One region of the Streptococcus fermentans genome, then DNA from elsewhere that is predicted to be linked to it. Evidence: predicted binding sites of a transcription regulator. Region 1 holds the regulator's gene; each other region holds the start of a gene.
The links. The regulator Rex, encoded in region 1, represses fermentation and respiration genes when NADH is low (regulators of the CRP and FNR family bind a similar motif). The targets are predictions, from matches to a motif close to TTGTGAANTANTTCACAA.
Positions count from the first base shown of each region.

Region 2: the regulator Rex is predicted to act here: its motif matches at 4,460-4,477, upstream of adhP (alcohol dehydrogenase AdhP).
Region 3: the regulator Rex is predicted to act here: its motif matches at 4,348-4,365, upstream of adhE (bifunctional acetaldehyde-CoA/alcohol dehydrogenase).

Region 1 covers NZ_JBFNFG010000002.1:215,307-222,158, forward strand. Annotated here, with positions in the region: gene AB2B50_RS03375 (RluA family pseudouridine synthase) at 1-348, opposite strand, end outside; gene AB2B50_RS03380 (NAD kinase) at 345-1,163, opposite strand; gene AB2B50_RS03385 (GTP diphosphokinase) at 1,147-1,818, opposite strand; gene AB2B50_RS03390 (CYTH domain-containing protein) at 1,953-2,522, shown strand; gene AB2B50_RS03395 (ribose-phosphate diphosphokinase) at 2,647-3,591, shown strand; gene AB2B50_RS03400 (cysteine desulfurase family protein) at 3,607-4,722, shown strand; gene AB2B50_RS03405 (DUF1831 domain-containing protein) at 4,727-5,074, shown strand; gene AB2B50_RS03410 (DUF4649 family protein) at 5,084-5,299, shown strand; gene AB2B50_RS03415 (redox-sensing transcriptional repressor Rex) at 5,380-6,021, shown strand; gene AB2B50_RS03420 (gamma-glutamyl-gamma-aminobutyrate hydrolase family protein) at 6,037-6,726, shown strand; gene radC (RadC family protein) at 6,750-6,852, opposite strand, start outside.
Region 2 covers NZ_JBFNFG010000009.1:3,102-9,953, reverse strand. Annotated here, with positions in the region: gene AB2B50_RS08030 (HAD-IA family hydrolase) at 1-26, opposite strand, end outside; gene AB2B50_RS08025 (MATE family efflux transporter) at 30-1,310, opposite strand; gene thrC (threonine synthase) at 1,371-2,855, opposite strand; gene AB2B50_RS08015 (gamma-glutamylcysteine synthetase) at 2,930-4,207, opposite strand; gene adhP (alcohol dehydrogenase AdhP) at 4,581-5,600, shown strand; gene AB2B50_RS08005 (PTS sugar transporter subunit IIB) at 5,953-6,852, shown strand, end outside.
Region 3 covers NZ_JBFNFG010000005.1:137,008-143,859, forward strand. Annotated here, with positions in the region: gene ulaG (L-ascorbate 6-phosphate lactonase) at 1-680, shown strand, start outside; gene tkt (transketolase) at 795-2,771, shown strand; gene yajC (preprotein translocase subunit YajC) at 2,888-3,208, shown strand; gene AB2B50_RS06390 (low molecular weight protein-tyrosine-phosphatase) at 3,257-3,712, shown strand; gene AB2B50_RS06395 (MORN repeat-containing protein) at 3,687-4,100, shown strand; gene adhE (bifunctional acetaldehyde-CoA/alcohol dehydrogenase) at 4,401-6,852, shown strand, end outside.

The DNA.
Region 1 (6,852 bases):
ATTCACATAATAGCCCTTGATAAAGTTAGCGATGGTATTGGAATGATTGACACTAGGAATCGAGGCCACACCAAAGGGTTTGTTTAAAATCAAGAAATGATCATCTTCAAACAGAATATCCAGTGGATAATCAATGGCTTCCAGTGTCTCGAAACCTTCCTCAGGAGGAATGTCGATGACAACCACATCCCCAATATCTAAGATATAGGTTGCATTTTGTGGATGACCGTTTACGCGAATATCTCCACCTCGAAACTTGATTTTGGCAAGTAAACCTTTCGAGACTTCGTGTTTTTTTAAAAAGGTCTTTACCTTGACATGTTCGTCAGCAATAAATTCAAACCTCATTCATCCACCTCACCAATAAAGGCATCCTTGACACGATTCCAAAAACTAGTATGGCTTGGTGTTGCGACAAAGTGAATCTTGTGGTGGTCTATTTGGTATTCTATTCTTTCAATATTACGGTAAGAATAAATGCTATTGTCAACAGAAATCGTATGATAATCATTGCGAGTCGGTATTAATTCAATCTTATCCTTCTTAGGCACAATGATAGACGAACCTAAGGTTCGGTAGACACGATTGTTGAGACTCGCAATTTCTGTTAATTGTAGGGCCTCAATAGTAGGATGCAAAACAGCTCCACCAAGAGATTTATTATAGGCTGTACTCCCAGTTGGCGTCGATACCGTCAGGCCATCTCCTCTAAAACGTTCAAATGGCACTTGGTTAATGATAATATCGGCAACCATAGTCCTATCAGCTCTCCGAATGCTAGTCTCATTCAAAGCTCGGAAAATTTTCACTTCTCCATTTTCCAAAAAAATCTTTACATTTAAAAGCGGGTAAGACACACGAGCCCCAGTATCCAACTGTAAATTAGTAAGCAATTGATCTAGTTCAAAATCACGGTAGTCCGTATAGAAGCCCAAATGACCCGTGTGAACACCAACGAAGCGAACCTTATCCAGCTGGTCTTCATACTTGTGAAAAGCAGACAAAAGCATCCCATCCCCACCTATGGAAATCACGATATCGGGATGTTTATCATTTAATATAAAGTTATTCTTTTTTAATCGATCTCTTAATTCATATAAGACTCGTTGACTTTGAGGTTTGCGATTAGCGATTAGATCAATTCGTTTACCTGTATTCTTCATCGGTATCGTCACTATTACCTACCCCGTCATTTAACTTTCTATGCAATGGATCAAAGAGCGCCTGTGCTTCCTGGATATCATCACGAATTTTACTCATTTCTTCATCCAATTGGTGAGAGATTCTTGCTGTGATTTCCAAGCGTTTCTTAATTTCTTCTGGAAAATCCCCTTGATATTTATAATTGAGAGAATGCTCGATGGTAGCCCAGAAATTCATAGCCAAAGTACGAATCTGAATCTCCACCAGAATCGTTCTTGCCCCATTGATCGTATCAACTGTATACTCAATAATCAAATGGTAAGAACGATAGCCTGAAGCCTTTCGATGAGTAATGTAGTCACGTTCTTGTACCACTCTCATGTCTTGCCTCTTACGAAGGATGGCAACAACCTCGCTCACGTCATCTACAAATTGAACCATGACGCGTAAACCTGCAATATCTTGCAAGTCCTGTTCCAACGTATCGTATCCAATCCCTCGACGAGCCATTTTTTCTTTTATACTTTCGATCGGTTTGACTCGACCAGTTACAAACTCAATTGGAGAATGTTTATTTTGTTTGCGGTATTGTTTTCGAATACCTCGGAGTTTTATCTTCAGCTCTCCGACAGCCTGAATGTAAGGATCTAAAAATTCTTCCCATTCTGTAATCATATATCTTTTTCATCCAATTCTCTATACACTTCGATTTATCTAGTTTTTGATTTTCTAGGAAAAATCTTATACAATAAATACAATGCTTATTATACCATACAATCGCTTTCAAAGATAAGGAAAAAGTAAAAAAAATGAAACATTTAGAAATTGAAATGAAAACACTTCTTAGTGAAGAAGAATATAACCGATTGCAAGCTCAATTTTTAGAAGTCACACCAGTTACACAAAAAAATTACTACCTAGACACGCCTGATTTTTACCTTCGTCAACACAAAATTGTCATGCGCATTCGTACTTTTGAAAATAGCGCTGAGTTGACCATAAAAATTCCTCAAGCAGTTGGAAATATGGAGTATAATCAAGCTATCAGTCTTGAAGGGGCCAACCATTGTCTGAAAGAATGTAAACTTCCTCAAGGAATGATTCTTGACGAACTCCTGTCCCGCGGTATATCACCAAGTGATTGGACAGTTTTAGGTTGCTTAACAACGATTCGTTATGAAAAGGAAACTCCTATCGGACTTATGGCTCTTGATCAAAGTCACTACTTCGATATTGTTGACTATGAACTTGAATTAGAAGTAGAAGATGGTAAGCAAGGTAGCCTTGATTTTCAAGAATTTTTACAAGTCAATGAAATCCATTACAAAAAAGCTCCTTCAAAATTGGTTCGTTTTATAGAAAATATGAAAAAATACTGAAATAATCTTCTTTTTTTGATAAAATAAAAGGGATGAAAAATAATAGAATCTGTTGTAGCGAACACTTATCACTAAAAGTGTTCCACAACACCGATTCACTTAGTTTAAAGAGGACGGTTTATCAATGTCAGATACAAAAAACATGAAACTTTTCGCACTATCTTCCAACCAGGAAATTGCTCAAAGAATCGCAGATGCTGCGGGTGTTCCACTTGGAAAAGTATCTTCACGTCAATTTTCAGATGGTGAAATCCAAGTTAACATTGAAGAAAGTGTTCGTGGATACGATGTTTATATCATCCAATCAACTAGTTATCCAGTAAATAACCACTTGATGGAACTCTTGATTATGGTTGATGCTTGTGTTCGTGCTAGTGCTAATACCATTAACGTTGTACTTCCATACTTCGGCTACGCTCGCCAAGACCGTATCGCTTCTTCTCGCGAGCCACTTACAGCTAAACTTGTTGCTAATATGTTGGTAAAAGCCGGAGTTAGTCGTGTATTGACTCTTGATCTTCATGCTGTTCAGGTTCAAGGTTTCTTTGACATTCCTGTAGATAACCTCTATACAATTCCACTTTTTGCAAAACACTACTGCGATAAAGGTTTGACTGGTTCAGATGTTGTTGTTGTTAGTCCTAAAAACTCGGGTGTAAAACGTGCTCGTAGTCTCGCAGAATATTTGGATGCACCAATTGCAATCATTGATTATGCACAAGATGATTCTGAACGCAGTCAAGGTTACATTATCGGTGATGTTGAAGGTAAGAAGGCAATCTTGATTGATGACATTCTTAACACTGGTCGTACCTTCTCTGAAGCCGCTAAAATCCTAGAGCGCGACGGAGCAACTGAAATCTATGCAGTTTCAAGTCATGGACTTTTCGTTAACGGTGCTGCAGAGTTGTTGGATGCAACAAATATCAAGGAAATCTTGGTTACAGATTCTGTTTTGACAGAAAGTAAAAAACCTAAAAACGTACAATACATCACTGCTAGCGAATTGATTGGTGATGCAATGGTTCGTATTCACGAAAGAAAACCAGTTAGTCCACTATTTAAATAGAAATTAGGTGAATTTTTGATTTATTTGGATAATGCTGCAACGACTCCCATGTCTTCAGCAGCTATCTCAGCAATGACTCAAGTCATGCAAGAAACTTATGGCAATCCTTCTAGTATTCACGGCCATGGGCGTCAAGCAGGTAAACTATTACGAGAAGCTCGTCAAGAACTAGCAAGTTTACTAGGAACAAAGCCACAACATATATTCTTTACCACTGGTGGCACTGAAAGCAATAATACTGCTATCATTGGTTACTGCCTTCGCCATCAAAATCATGGAAAGCACATTATCACTACTGCGATTGAGCACCATGCTGTTCTAGAACCCATCAAATACTTGGTTGAAAATTTCGGTTTTGAAGTGACTATTTTACAGCCTGAACATCAAGAAATCACTGCAGACCAAGTTAAAAATGCACTTCGTGAAGATACCGTTCTTGTTTCTACTATGTTTGCCAATAATGAAACTGGTACACTATTACCTATTGCTGAAATTGGTGCGGTTCTAAAAAATCATCCAGCCGTCTATCATGTCGATGCAGTTCAGGCAGTCGGTAAATTAGAAATTCTTCCTGAAAAATTGGGAATTGATTTTCTCAGTGCTTCTGCACACAAATTTTATGGTCCAAAAGGAGTTGGTTTTCTCTATGCTGCATCTACAGATTTTGATTCCTACCTTCATGGTGGTGATCAAGAGCAGAAAAAAAGAGCAGGAACAGAAAATCTTCCTGCCATTGTAGGAATGGTAGCAGCTCTAAAAGATGATCTTGAAAACCAAGCACAAAACTTTAAAAAGGTTCAACAACTAAAAGACACCTTCTTAAAGGAAATGGCTGAGACAGACTATTACCTCAATCAAGGGAAAGACCAGCTACCTTATGTCCTTAATATTGGATTTCCAGGTCAACGTAATGATCTACTACTCCTTCGTCTGGATCTTAAAGGGATTTCTATTTCAACTGGTTCTGCTTGTACTGCAGGTGTCGTTCAGGTTAGTCATGTTCTTCAGGCTTTCTACGGAGAAGACTCTCCTCGCTTACACGAATCCGTTCGCGTCAGCATTTCACCTCAAAACACAGAGCAAGAAATGATCACCCTCGCACAAACTCTAAAAGAAATCATTGGAGGATAACTCAATGGCATTCGAAAAAACTATTAGTCTCAAAAATTGCCGTTACGATTACACAATCAGTCCAACTGTCAAAAAGTTTACTCTAAAAGATAACACTTTTTTTGAAACAAAGGTTGGTAACTATGAACTAACACGCCTTCTTGAGAAGGTTCCAAATAGTGGGGAAGGTTTCCAACTTAAGATTATCATCAACAAAGACTTAACTGGTGCCAAAATCAACATCACTGATAAATTTGGTCTACGTTTGGTTGATATCTTTAAGTCAGAAGAAACTCATATCCACCAAGAGAAATTCTACTTCTTGATGGACAGTCTTGTTGAGCGTGGTGTCTTCACTAAAAGTGAAAGATAGGGGGACCCTATGTTTCGATTAAACTATAAGGATGCCTATCAAGTCGATCGCCTTTTAGAATACGAAGATTACGAAGCACTCATGCTGTCACTTTCAGGATGTGTGACTCTTCCAGATACGACCGTCATTACTTCTCTTACCTATAAGGGAGAAGAAATCTATCAAGGTCTTCTGGGAGATCTCTATCGTTTTCTATTTCACTATGATTTTACAAAGATAAACTAAGATTTTCTTAGTTTTTTCTTGTTTTTGTTGATTTTTTCACAATCTTTCTATAAAATAGTATTTAGAAAGGTTGTGATTTTGTGAAAGAAAAACAGTCTGCTATTCCAAAAGCAACAGCAAAGAGACTTTCTCTTTATTATCGTATCTTTAAAAGATTTCATGCAGAAAAGATTGAAAGAGCCAACTCAAAACAAATTGCCGAGGCCATTGGTATTGATTCCGCTACGGTTAGACGAGATTTTTCCTACTTTGGTGAACTTGGTCGTCGTGGATTTGGCTACGATGTCAAAAAACTAATGACGTTTTTTGCTGATCTTCTAAATGATAATTCTATTACGAATGTTATGTTAGTGGGGATTGGTAATATGGGGCACGCTCTCCTTCACTACCGTTTCCATGAACGAAACAAAATGAAAATTATTATGGCTTTTGATTTGGATGACCATCCTGAAGTTGGGACGAAAACGCCCGATGGAATTCCAATTTATGGTATTTCCCAAATCAAGGATAAAATAAAAAATGCAGATGTAAAAACTGCAATCTTAACTGTTCCGAGTGTCAAATCACAAGAAGTAGCTAATCTCCTTGTCGAAGCAGGTATTAAAGGAATTTTAAGCTTTTCACCCGTTCATCTCCAACTACCAAAAGATGTGGTGGCTCAATATGTGGATTTAACTAGTGAATTGCAAACTCTCCTCTATTTCATGAGAAAAGAGGATTAGAAAGCGAAAGCATTTATGAAAAAACCAGTTATTGGGATTACAGGAAACGAAAAAGCTCATCCTGATGATGAGCTGATGATGAGCTATGCTGCAAAGGGCTTTGTTGAAGGAGTCAAGGAAGCTGGGGGAATTCCCATTATCCTACCAATTGGTGATCAAGAAATGGCCAGTTACTACATTGGCTTGATTGATAAACTCATTTTAACTGGTGGACAAAATGTCGATCCAAAGTTCTACGGTGAACCTAAAACGATCGATAGCGATGACTACCACCTTCAAAGAGATATTTTTGAGCTAGCTCTTTTAAAAGAAGCCATTAAACAGAAGAAACCGATTTTTTCTGTCTGCCGTGGTACTCAACTCTTTAATGTAGCCATGGGAGGAACTCTTTATCAAGATATTGAAGATCATTGGCAGGATACTTCAGCCGAGTATACAACTCAACGTTTAGTCACCGAGCCTGATACTATTCTTCGAGAAATCTATGGAGAAATCTCTCATATCAACTCTTTCCATCATCAGAGCATTAAAGACCTTGCTCCAAATCTAAAGGTTGTCGCTCATGATCCTAAAGATGGAATTATCGAGGCTGTAACAACGACTGATGGTTTCCCTTACCTCGGTGTTCAATGGCATCCGGAATTTCTTTTTGAAAATCGCCCCAAAGATAAAACACTTTTCGACTATGTCGTCAATGAATTGTAAAACCTGTACATGATACAGGTTTTTTAAATCAGATCCGTCTTCTCACGGTAACTAAAATAATCGGAATGTGAAACAATGAGATGGTCCAATAAGACCAAACCCATTAATTCGCAGGCTTCTTTAACA
Region 2 (6,852 bases), on a different contig from region 1:
TCCCAGATAAATCCAATTTTTTTCATATGTCATCCTTTCAAAGAGATATATTGCTTATAACGATAGCGCAGGAAGAACCAGCGAAAACCATTATCCAAAAGCGTTCCTGCCCAGATACCAGGCAAGCCCCAACCAAGAACAATTCCCATCAAATACCCTGTTCCGATACGGATACACCACATTCCGATACTTGTCGCATAAAAGGGGAGGCGTGCATTCCCCAAACCCTGCCAGACAGCTGTATAAATGACTGTTCCCGTCGTCATAGGAGTCCCTAGTAGAGAGAACAGCGTCACCATAACACTGGCTTTAATGGCCGCAGGATCACTGGTGTAGAGGTGACTTAGAGGCGTTCCCAGAGCATAGATACTAAGTGTTAAGGGCAACATGAGAAAGAGAGAAAGCCAAAAAGTTTGCTTACTTAAGTTGTCTACCCTTGCCCAATCATCTTCTCCAACTGCTCGAGCTACCTGCATAACTGTTGCCGTAGCGACACCAAAGGCAGGCATGTAATTAAACTGAGTCAAGACTTCACCAATAGCATTCCCTGCGACGGCCTCCGTCCCAAAGGAAACAACCAAGGCAATAATGACTACATCACCAGCCCTCATCATGAGACGTTCTCCCGCTGCAGGCAAAGCCAGAGTCAGCAAGTCTTTATCCAGTCCAAAGCTTGGTCTCGTATATGGAAGTTTTAATTTTGACCACAAAATCACAACCCCGATTAAACGAGATAGGATGGTCCCCCAAGCTACACCAGCTATCCCCATATCAAGGATGAAAATAGCGATACTTGAGAAGACAATATTCAAGGCATTGGATAAAAGACTCACATAAAGGGGAAGGCGCGGATTATGGGTGGCGCGAATCAAGGCACCCAAACTAGTCATCAAGCCCAAGAGGACGATTGTCCCACCAACTAAAGCTAGGTATAGTCCACCACTCTCAGCCACAGACGCTTCTGTCCCCAAAAGACCAATCATCTCTTGACCGGCAAAGATGGACAAGCCCCCTAAAACTAAACTCAGTAGCAGGGTTATCTTGAGCGCTTCTGTCACATGGTAGGCTAGTCTAGACTGGTCCTTCTGCCCCAAACTTTTGGAAATAACACTGGAAATCGCAGCTCCTAGAGCAATAAAAATTGCCTGGTAAATGGTGATAATATTGCCCGCTACAGATACACCCGAAATGGCTATCAAACCTAGATGGGCTACCAGATAGCTATCCACCATTCCCATGAGCATCTGTAAAAAATTTTCACCCATGGCTGGCAGAGCTATGTTGAGAATGTCTTTATATTTCTTAAACAATCCTTCCTCCTGATGAAAAGAAACTCAGTTAGTTTCCCAACCGAGTTTACTTCCTCTGTTTTAAAGTCCTAGATAAGATTCTACTGCAGTCTGCATCTCTGATGCTGCAACAGTTGTCTTGTGACGAACTGGAGCTGTTTCAAGGCCATCCACTGCTGGTGGCACTGCTACTCCTGAAATTTCGTGTAATTGAGCCAAGGCTTCAAAATCGCTAAGACCTGATTTTCCTGTCACAGCTTCTACTGCAACGACTGGGAATTTGTATGGACTAGCTGTTGACGCAATCACAGTCTTAGTCGCATCACCTGTCGCTGCTTGGTATTTTTTATAAACTGCTGAAGCAACCGCTGTATGAGGATCCTCAATATAAGAATCTGACTCGTAGACACGCTTGATTTCTGCTGCGGTTTCCGCTTCTGTCGCATACTCTGCCGCAAAAAGATCAAGAATCTCTGCATCAAAATCTATCAACTCATACTGACCTTGAGTGTTCAAAGCATCCATGAGTTCAGCTGTCTCTTCAGCATCATTTTCTAAAAGGTGGAAAATGAGACGCTCCAAGTTTGAAGATACCAAGATATCCATAGACGGACTAGTGGTTACCTTAAACTCACGCTTCTTGTCATAGACACGAGTTTTGAAGAAGTCTGTCAAAACATTGTTGTCATTTGAAGCACAGATCAGTTTCCCAACTGGTAGACCGATTTGCTTAGCGTAAAAGGCAGCCAAGATATTACCAAAGTTTCCTGTCGGAACGGTGAAGTTGACCTTGTCACCAGCCTTAATTTCGCCAGTTTTAACAAGCTGAGCGTAGGCATAAACATAATAGACAATCTGTGGCACCAAACGGCCAATGTTCATAGAGTTAGCTGATGAAAACTGGAGCTTGTTAGCTGCTAATTTTTCACGAAGGGCCACATCATTGAACATATGCTTGACGTTGGTTTGAGCATCGTCAAAGTTTCCATCGATGGCGATAACATGAGTATTGTCCCCAGTTTGAGTGGTCATTTGCAACTCTTGTACCTTGCTGACACCATCTTTGGGATAAAAGACGATAATTTCAGTTCCAGGAACATCCGCAAATCCTGCCATGGCAGCTTTTCCAGTGTCTCCAGAAGTTGCTGTCAAAATGACAATCTTGTTTTCCAAGCCATGTTTCTTAGCTGCCGTTGTCATAAAGTATGGCAAGATAGACAAGGCCATGTCTTTGAAGGCAATGGTTGAACCGTGGAAAAGTTCCAAGTTGTATTGGCCATTTAGTTTCACAAGTGGAGCAATAGTGGGAGTATCAAACTTACTGTCATAGGCATTGGTGATACAGTGGTCTAACTCTTCATCTGTAAAGTCATCCAAGAAGGCTGACAAGACAAGCTTAGCTACTTCCTGGTATGAAGCGTCCTTTAATGTTTCAAAATCCAAATCTACCTTTGGATAGCTAACTGGAGTAAATAAGCCTCCATCTGTTGCCAAACCTTGCAAAATCGCTTGGCTGGCTGTTACTGTATTTTTCGCATCACGCGTTGATTGATAAACTAATGTCATAAATCTCTATCCTTTATCTATAGTCTTATTCATTATAACATGATTTTTCAGAAAATTCTTCCTTTATAAGAAAATTATAGAGTCAATTTTTCTTTCAAAGGCTCTAAATAGGTTGTTTCTTGCTGACCTCTCATTTCAAGACCTTGCTCTGCTATAGCTAGCAAATCTTTTGAGAATTGAACAATTCCAGCTGTCTCCTCATCTAAAAGCTGTTTCTGAGAAAACTGGCGTCTCAATGACTTGTAGTCACGACCAAAGTGCTCAAAGAAAGGAGCTGTCTCTAGGTAAGTTTCAAGCTTGTCTAGATTTACCAACAAACCTAGATGAAAGGCTGCCGAAGCAAAGGTTCGGTCTAGAGGTTGCGTACAAACACTACGGAATTCAACCGTCCCTCGAGTTGTTAGGTCTTGATATTGGTAACTACGGTGCGTTTGAAAATCGTTCTCATGAGGAACAAGCAGAGTTTCTTTTCCATTTAGAGTATAGGCCGAAACTTCCTCAGTAGCTAGGTAATCTCTAGCTCGAATCGGAGAAAAATAGTAGGTTTCCCCATCTCGTTCTGCTGTAAAAATCGCAGAGTGGTCGAGATAATCAAAGAAATCATCCTCATCTTTGAAGAGTTTTGCATTGACACCGACATTCTCTGGATAAATCCCATGCATGGATTCTTCCCAAAAGATATCTCGTGAAATCTGAGTATCCCAGTCTGCTCCCGAAAACTCAGAATTGGCAAATAAGAAAGCTTTGGCTGCCTCAATCTGAGTGAAAGCATTGATGACACGTAGGTAGTTAGCAGTCGATACATCCAACTGAACTTGACTCCCACAGATAAAGGCTCCATATTGTGGGAAGTCATGCAAATTAGCTCTCTCTTGGCGATTTCCCATATGTAGGTAATCCATCAACATCTGGTAACGTGGATAAGCCACAGGTTGATTGTCATTCTGATTCCAGTTTGGATGAATCCCCCACCCCTGGATAGCATGATCCTTTTCGCCTAACTTTTCTTGGATGACCTTCATATAAGTCTCAAAACGTCCTTGGACCTCTTGGATTTTCTGGGCTCTGCCAAAGGCAAACTCCAAGGTCGTGTAGGAAACCTCAAACAGAATCCGATCCTGACTTTTTGGTTCTACAAGTTGAATCGGATTTCCTTCCTGGTCCTCTTTTTCAACTTCCAGATTGAGAGCATTCACCAAAAAGCGCATCAAGTCCTTACTGACTTCAATATCTGTCGCTTGCCCATTTACATGAACGATAGGAAACTCCAACTCAATCCCAATATAGAGATCTGGATTTTCTTTTATATTTTTTAAATAACGGTTTTTTAATAACTGAATAGAAGGGGACATAGATACCTCTCACTCTAAATTCTCTTACTAGAAAGATCAATTGCTTTCTATATTATACCAAAATCCCCTCGAGAAGAAACTCAGAAAATTTGCTGAAAACCTTAAAGAGGCGATATAAAGTCAACTTTTCTAGCGTTTATAGGTATTTACTCGCCAATGCATCAATCTTACTTGTTCAATTTTCACAGTCTTATCAACCAGTTAAGCGATTACATGGTTTTTTACCTCAAAACCATTGTACTATAGTAAATATCGTGATATACTTCACATATAAGTAAATAAGAGGGCAGTTCAAATTTGACTTCACTTGAATCACGATTTAAGGTAAGCCCCTTTTCCTCTGCACCTCAACTACTAACCAAGGAGGATAGCTATGAAAGCTGTTGTTGTAAATCCAGAAAGCACTGGTGTTGCTATTGAAGAAAAAGTGCTCCGTCCGCTCGAAACTGGCGAAGCACTTGTTGAAGTTGAGTACTGTGGTGTTTGCCACACAGACCTCCACGTTGCCCATGGTGACTTTGGAAAAGTTCCAGGACGTGTTCTCGGTCACGAAGGGATTGGTATCGTAAAAGAAATCGCTCCTGATGTTAAGAGCCTAAAAGTTGGCGACCGCGTCAGCGTAGCTTGGTTCTTTGAAGGCTGTGGTATGTGTGAATACTGTACAACTGGACGCGAAACTCTTTGCCGTTCAGTAAAAAATGCTGGCTACTCAGTTGATGGTGGTATGGCAGAACAATGTATCGTAACTGCAGATTATGCCGTTAAAGTTCCAGAAGGTCTCGATCCAGCCCAAGCTTCTTCAATCACTTGTGCCGGTGTCACCACCTACAAGGCTATCAAAGAAGCAAAAGTTGAGCCAGGCCAATGTGTTGTCCTCTATGGTGCTGGAGGTCTTGGTAACTTGGCTGTCCAATACGCTAAAAAAGTATTCAACGCTCACGTTATCGCAGTAGATATTAACAACGATAAACTTGCCCTAGCTAAAGAAGTTGGTGCAGATATCGTGATTAACGGTCTTGAAGTCGAAGATGTCCCAGGCCTTATCAAAGAAAAGACAAACGGTGGTGCTCACTCAGCTGTCGTAACAGCTGTATCAAAAGTTGCCTTTAACCAAGCAGTTGATTCTGTTCGTGCAGGAGGTCGAGTAGTTGCTGTTGGTCTCCCATCCGAAATGATGGACCTTAGCATCGTCAAAACAGTTCTTGACGGTATCCAAGTCATCGGTTCCCTTGTTGGAACACGTAAAGATTTGGAAGAAGCCTTCCAATTTGGTGCAGAAGGTCTCGTTGTTCCAGTCGTTCAAAAACGCCCTGTCGAAGATGCCATTGCTGTCTTTGATGAAATGGCTGCTGGAACCATCCAAGGTCGTATGGTTCTAGACTTTACTCACTAAGATAAATAATAAATGCCAAAACGAGGTCGGGACAGAAAATCCCACCTCGTTTTTTTGTAATAAAATTTTGACACGACAACTAATTGGACTTGGGGCATTTTTTAGACGCCCAAGAGCACTACTGACGTAAACTTCCTAGTCCCTCCTCTTTTTTATATTAAATTTTTTTACCATTTTATAGACGATTTTATAAAAATGTTTATATATCAATATTTGTAAAGATAAGGCTTTGAGATTTTTTTCACTCTTTATTATAATTAGTTGCATTTTTTCTGAAAACGATTTATACTTAAGGAGTCTTAAAGTTTTCTTAAACTACAAGTCAAACATTTTATAAGGAGGAATGACAATAATGAGTATCGGAATCATTATTGCGAGCCACGGTGAATTTGCCGCGGGTATTCATCAGTCAGGATCTATGATCTTTGGTGAACAAGAAAAGGTTCAAGTTGTAACCTTTATGCCAAACGAAGGTCCAGATGATTTATACGCCAAATTCAACAATGCTGTGGCTGCATTTGACGCAGAAGATGAGGTTCTAGTCTTGGCTGACCTTTGGAGTGGATCTCCATTTAACCAAGCTAGCCGCGTAATGGGAGAAAATCCTGAGCGTAAATTTGCCATCATCACAGGACTTAACTTGCCGATGTTGATTCAAGCCTACACAGAGCGCCTTATGGATGCTAATGCTGGAGTAGACAAAGTCGCTGCGAACATCATTAAAGAAGCCAAAGATGGCATCAAGGCTCTTCCAGAAGAGCTAAATCCAGCTGAGGAAGTTGCAACTGCTGCAGCTGCTCCTGTAGCCCAAGCTGCTATTCCAGAAGGAACTGTTATCGGAGACGGTAAATTGAAAATCAATCTTGCACGTCTTGATACACGTCTTCTTCATGGACAAGTCGCAACTGCTTGGACACCAGATTCAAAAGCTAACCGTATCATCGTTGCTTCAGATAACGTAGCTAACGACGACCTTCGTAAAGAATTGATCAAACAAGCGGCTCCTAACGGAGTGAAGGCTAACGTTGTTCCAATCCAAAAATTGATTGAGGTCGCAAAAGACCCTCGTTTTGGTGAGACACACGCCCTCATCTTGTTTGAAACACCTCAAGATGCCCTTCGTGCTATCGAAGGCGGTGTGCCAATCAAGACTCTTAACGTTGGATCAATGGCTCACTCAACTGGTAAAACAATGGTCAACAATGTATTGTCTATGGACAAAGACGACGTTGCTACATTTGAAAAAATGCGC
Region 3 (6,852 bases), on a different contig from region 1:
AACATGTTAAGTTTATCGGCCCTTACCATTGTGGACGAATCTGGGAAGGATGGGGTGTTCCAAAAGAACGCATCATTGTTGTCAAACCAGGTGATACTATTGAACTAAAAGACATGAAGATTCATGCAGTAGAATCATTTGACCGTACTTGCTTGGTCACGCTACCAGTGAACGGTGCTGATGAGACAGGTGGCGAACTTGCTGGTTTAGCTGTTACAGATGAAGAAATGGCTCAAAAGGCTGTTAACTATGTCTTTGAAACACCAGGTGGAACCATTTATCATGGTGCGGATTCTCACTTCTCAAACTACTTTGCGAAACATGGTAAAGACTTCAAAATTGATGTTGCTTTGAATAACTATGGTGAAAATCCAGTTGGTATCCAAGATAAAATGACCTCTATCGACCTACTTCGCATGGCAGAAAATCTTCGTGCAAAAGTCATTATTCCAGTTCACTATGATATCTGGTCTAACTTCATGGCTTCTACGAATGAAATCCTAGAACTTTGGAAAATGAGAAAAGATCGCTTGCAATACGATTTCCATCCATTTATCTGGGAAGTTGGTGGTAAATACACTTATCCTCAAGACCAACACTTAATAGAATATCATCACCCACGTGGTTTTGATGACTGCTTCGAACAAGACTCAAATATCCAATTCAAAGCCTTGCTTTAATATAAAAATTTTTTCTGGAGGTTATCCGTATGTTGCACGATACGGATAATTTTCATATAATAGTACAAATAGAATATGTGATAGACCTATCACCTCAAAGAGAAAGGAAATTCTATGTCAAATCTATCTGTTAATGCGATTCGTTTTCTAGGTATTGACGCTATCAATAAAGCCAACTCAGGTCACCCAGGGGTGGTTATGGGAGCTGCACCGATGGCATACAGCCTATTCACTAAAGAACTTCGTATCAATCCAGCTCAACCAAACTGGATTAACCGCGACCGTTTCATTCTTTCAGCTGGTCACGGATCAATGCTTCTTTATGCCCTTCTTCACCTTTCAGGATTTGAAGATGTGAGCATGGATGAAGTGAAGAGCTTCCGTCAATGGGGTTCTAAAACACCAGGTCACCCAGAATTTGGTCATACAGCAGGAGTTGATGCAACAACAGGTCCTCTAGGACAAGGGATTGCGACTGCGACAGGTTTTGCACAAGCAGAACGTTTCCTTGCAGCTAAGTACAACCGTGAAGGTTATAACATCTTTGACCACTACACTTACGTTATTTGTGGAGATGGTGACTTGATGGAAGGTGTCTCAAGTGAAGCTGCTTCTTATGCAGGCTTGCAAAAGCTTGACAAGTTGGTTGTTCTTTATGATTCAAATGATATCAACTTGGATGGTGAGACAAAAGATTCTTTCACAGAAAGTGTCCGCGATCGTTACAATGCTTATGGTTGGCATACAGCTTTGGTAGAAGATGGAACAGACTTAGAAGCTATTCATGCTGCTATTGAAGAAGCTAAGGCTTCAGGAAAACCATCTTTGATTGAAGTGAAAACTGTTATTGGTTATGGTTCTCCAAATAAACAAGGGACTAATGCCGTACACGGTGCCCCTCTTGGCGCGGATGAAACTGCGGCAACACGCCAGGCACTTGGTTGGAACTATGAGCCATTTGAAATCCCAGAACAAGTTTATGCTGATTTCAAAGAAAATGTTGCAGACCGTGGCGCATCAGCCTATGAAGCATGGACAAAACTAGTCGCAGATTATAAAGAAGCTCACCCAGAACTGGCTGCAGAAGTGGAAGCAATTATCGAAGGACGCGATCCAGTTGAGGTGACTCCAGAAGACTTCCCAGCTTTAGAAAATGGCTTCTCTCAAGCAACTCGTAACTCAAGTCAGGATGCCTTGAATGTTGTGGCTGCTAAATTGCCAACCTTCCTTGGTGGATCAGCTGACCTTGCTCATTCAAACATGACTTACATCAAAACTGATGGGCTTCAAGATGATGCAAATCGCTTAAATCGTAACATCCAATTTGGTGTTCGTGAATTTGCAATGGGAACGGTCTTGAACGGAATGGCTCTTCACGGTGGACTTCGTGTTTACGGAGGAACATTCTTCGTATTCTCAGACTACCTTAAGGCAGCGGTTCGATTGTCAGCTTTACAAGGTCTTCCGGTTACTTATGTCTTCACTCACGATTCAATCGCAGTTGGTGAAGATGGTCCAACTCATGAACCAATTGAGCACTTGGCAGGTCTTCGTGCGATTCCAAACCTTAATGTTTTCCGTCCTGCTGATGCACGTGAAACACAAGCAGCTTGGTATCAAGCAGTGAAGAGCGAGAAAACACCGACTGTTCTTGTCTTGACTCGTCAAAACTTGACTGTTGAGGAAGGAACAGACTTTGACAAGGTTGCGAAAGGTGCTTATGTCGTTTATGAAAATGCAGCAGACTTCGACACTATCTTGATTGCGACTGGTTCAGAGGTTAATCTCGCTGTTGCAGCCGCTAAAGAATTGGCAAGCCAAGGTGGAAAAGTTCGCGTAGTCAGCATGCCATCTACAGATGTATTTGATGCACAAGATGCAGCATACAAAGAAGAGATTTTACCAAATGCAGTTCGTCGTCGTGTAGCAGTTGAAATGGGAGCAACTCAAAACTGGTATAAATACGTTGGTCTTGATGGAGCAGTTCTTGGTATTGATACCTTTGGAGCGTCTGCGCCAGCGCCAAAAGTTTTAGCAGCGTATGGGTTTACAGTTGAAAACTTAGTAGAACTTGTAAACAATTTGAAATAAGAAAAATCAGGGCATTTGCTCTGGTTTTTTATTGACCTAAAATCAAGGTGCAATCTTGTAAAAACAAGTGAAATTTGATATAGTAGTTTTATCTGAATTACAAAGGAGAAAAAATAATGGGTGGGAATTTAACATTCTTGATTATGCTTGTTTTGATGTTTGGCTTGATGTTTTTCATGCAACGTTCTCAAAAGAAACAAGCTGAAAAACGTATGGAGAGCCTCAACAAACTTCAAAAAGGCTACGAAGTAATCACTATCGGTGGTCTCTACGGTACAGTCGACGAAGTTGATACTGAAAACAAAACGATTGTACTTGATGTAGACGGAGTATACTTGACTTTCGAATTAGGTGCAATTAGAACAGTTTTGCCAGTCAAAGAAGCTGTCACACCTGAAGGTGCAGTTATCGAAGAAGGCAGTGCTATTGAAGAATAAAACGGGGTGGAATGCATTCCCGTTTTTCTATAAATGAGAGGAACAATGATGAAAAAAGTTGTCTTTGTCTGTCTTGGCAATATTTGTCGTAGTCCTATGGCGGAATTTGTAATGAAATCCCTGACCGATAAATATGAGATTCAAAGTCGTGCGACTTCTTCCTGGGAACACGGTAATCCAATCCACAAAGGAACGCAAGGCATCTTTCGAAGTCATGGCGTTCCTTATGATACTTCAAAAACTTCCCAACAAATTTCTAAAAAAGATTTTGAGTATTTTGACTATATCATTGGGATGGATGAGTCTAATCTCGCTGATTTGCGTCAGATGTGTCCACAAGAACAACAATACAAGATACAGCCTTTTGCATCTGAAAGCGTTCCAGATCCCTGGTATACAGGTGATTTTGAAGAAACTTATGACCGAGTTTTAACTGGTTGCCAGGCTTGGTTAAGTCGCTTAGAAAATGAGAGTGAACATGGAAAATTTAAAACAACTCTATGAAAAATATAGTGTCTATTTAACACGTCCCCGTTTAGAAATTGCGACAGTAATCGTCATTGTTGTCTGTGCAGGTCTCGTATTTCTGACCAATCTTCCAAAACAGGGCGTTCTTAAGCTTGATAACGATGCTATTATTTATGACGGGAGCCTAGTTCGTGGTAAGATGAATGGTCAGGGCACTGTTACCTTCTCAAACGGTGATACCTATACTGGAGAATTTAACAATGGTGCCTTCAATGGTAAAGGTACCTACCAAGCTAAAGCAGGTTGGGTATATGAGGGAGACTTTGTAAATGGCCAAGCTGAAGGAAAAGGAAAACTGACTACCGAACAAGAAGTAGTCTATGAAGGGGACTTCAAACAAGGTTTATTTCAACAAGCACAATAACCTCCTCCTAGAAGGAGGTATTCTTCCAGACCGACAGAAAGCGCTTACATGGAAATAAAAACGGCTTACAAGACTCTTTTACAACTAAGTTTGTGAAAAATAAAACTTTTATGGAATAATTCACAAACTTTAAGTGAAAAAGTGCATGTGTGGGTATATTTGAAATTGTTTTCACAAACAAATAAAAAAAGTTTGTGAAATGTCTATGAAACTGTTTACAAACGTTTAAAAAAGAGTTATAATAATCTTGTGAAAAAATTAACAAAGGACTTGTGATCCTTGAAAGCTATGGAGGAAAATATGGCTGATAAAAAAACTGTAACACCAGAAGAAAAGAAACTCGCTGCCGAAAAGCATGTCGATGGTTTGGTGCAAAAAGCTTTAGTTGCCCTTGAAGAAATGCGTAAACTTGATCAAGATCAAGTCGATTATATCGTAGCAAAAGCTTCAGTTGCTGCACTTGATGCTCACGGAGAATTGGCTTTACATGCCTTTGAAGAAACAGGACGTGGAGTATTTGAAGATAAAGCAACTAAAAACCTATTTGCTTGTGAGCACGTGGTAAATAACATGCGCCACACTAAAACAGTTGGTGTTATCGAAGAAGATGATGTAACAGGATTGACTCTTATCGCTGAACCAGTTGGTGTTGTTTGTGGTATCACTCCAACAACTAACCCAACTTCAACAGCAATCTTTAAAGCGTTGATTTCATTGAAGACTCGTAATCCTATTGTCTTTGCATTCCACCCATCAGCTCAAGAATCATCAGCTCACGCAGCTCAAATCGTTCGTGATGCAGCGATTAAAGCAGGTGCTCCTGAAAACTGTGTACAGTGGATTACTGAACCATCTATGGAAGCAACTAGTGCATTGATGAACCACGAAGGTATTGCAACAATCCTTGCAACAGGTGGTAATGCCATGGTTAAAGCTGCATACTCATGTGGTAAACCAGCTCTTGGGGTAGGTGCCGGAAACGTTCCAGCTTATGTTGAAAAATCAGCTAACATCCGCCAAGCTGCTCACGATATCGTAATGTCTAAATCATTTGACAATGGTATGGTCTGTGCATCTGAACAAGCGGTTATCATTGATAAAGAAATTTACGATGAATTTGTAGCAGAGTTCAAATCTTATCACACTTACTTTGTAAACAAAAAAGAAAAAGCTCTTCTTGAAGAGTTCTGCTTCGGCGTGAAAGCAAACAGCAAAAACTGTGCTGGTGCAAAATTGAACGCTGACATCGTTGGGAAACCAGCAACTTGGATTGCAGAACAAGCAGGATTTACTGTTCCTGAAGGAACAAACATTCTTGCCGCAGAATGTAAAGAAGTTGGTGAAAACGAGCCATTGACTCGTGAAAAATTGTCGCCAGTTATCGCAGTTTTGAAATCTGAAAGCCGTGAAGATGGTATTGCTAAAGCTCGTCAAATGGTTGAATTTAACGGTCTTGGACACTCAGCAGCCATCCATACAGCTGATGAAGAATTGACTAAAGAATTTGGTAAAGCTGTTAAAGCTATTCGTGTTATCTGTAACTCACCTTCTACTTTCGGTGGTATCGGGGATGTTTATAATGCCTTCTTGCCATCATTGACACTCGGATGTGGTTCTTACGGACGTAACTCAGTTGGGGATAACGTTAGCGCCATTAACCTCTTGAATATCAAAAAAGTCGGAAGACGGAGAAATAACATGCAATGGATGAAACTTCCTTCAAAAACATACTTTGAACGTGATTCAATTCAATACCTTCAAAAATGTCGTGATGTTGAGCGTGTCATGATCGTTACTGACCACGCTATGGTAGAGCTTGGCTTCCTTGATCGTATCATCGAACAACTTGACCTTCGTCGCAATAAGGTTGTTTACCAAATCTTTGCAGATGTAGAACCAGATCCAGATATCACTACAGTTGAACGTGGTACTGAGATCATGCGTGCTTTCAAACCAGATACAATCATCGCTCTTGGTGGTGGTTCACCAATGGATGCTGCTAAAGTAATGTGGCTCTTCTATGAGCAACCAGAAGTGGACTTCCGTGACCTTGTCCAAAAATTCATGGATATCCGTAAACGTGCTTTCAAATTCCCATTGCTTGGTAAGAAGACTAAATTCATCGCTATCCCAACTACATCTGGGACAGGATCTGAAGTAACTCCATTTGCCGTTATCTCTGATAAAGCAAACAACCGTAAATACCCAATCGCTGACTACTCATTGACACCAACTGTGGCAATCGTAGACCCTGCCTTGGTATTGACAGTGCCTGGATTTGTTGCTGCTGATACTGGTATGGACGTATTGACTCACGCAACTGAAGCATACGTATCGCAAATGGCTAGCGACTATACTGACGGACTTGCTCTTCAAGCCATCAAACTTGTATTCGAAAACCTTGAAAGCTCAGTTAAGAATGCAGACTTCCACTCACGTGAGAAAATGCATAACGCTTCAACAATCGCTGGTATGGCCTTTGCCAATGCCTTCCTAGGTATTTCTCACTCAATGGCCCATAAGATTGGTGCGCAATTCCACACAATCCATGGTCGTACAAATGCAATCTTGCTTCCATACGTTATCCGTTACAACGGTACTCGCCCAGCTAAGACAGCTACATGGCCTAAGTACAACTACTACCGTGCAGACGAGAAATATCAAGATATCGCTCGTATGCTTGGACTTCCAGCTTCTACACCAGAAGAAGGGGTTGAATCTTTTGCAAAAGCTGTTTACGAACTCGGTGAGC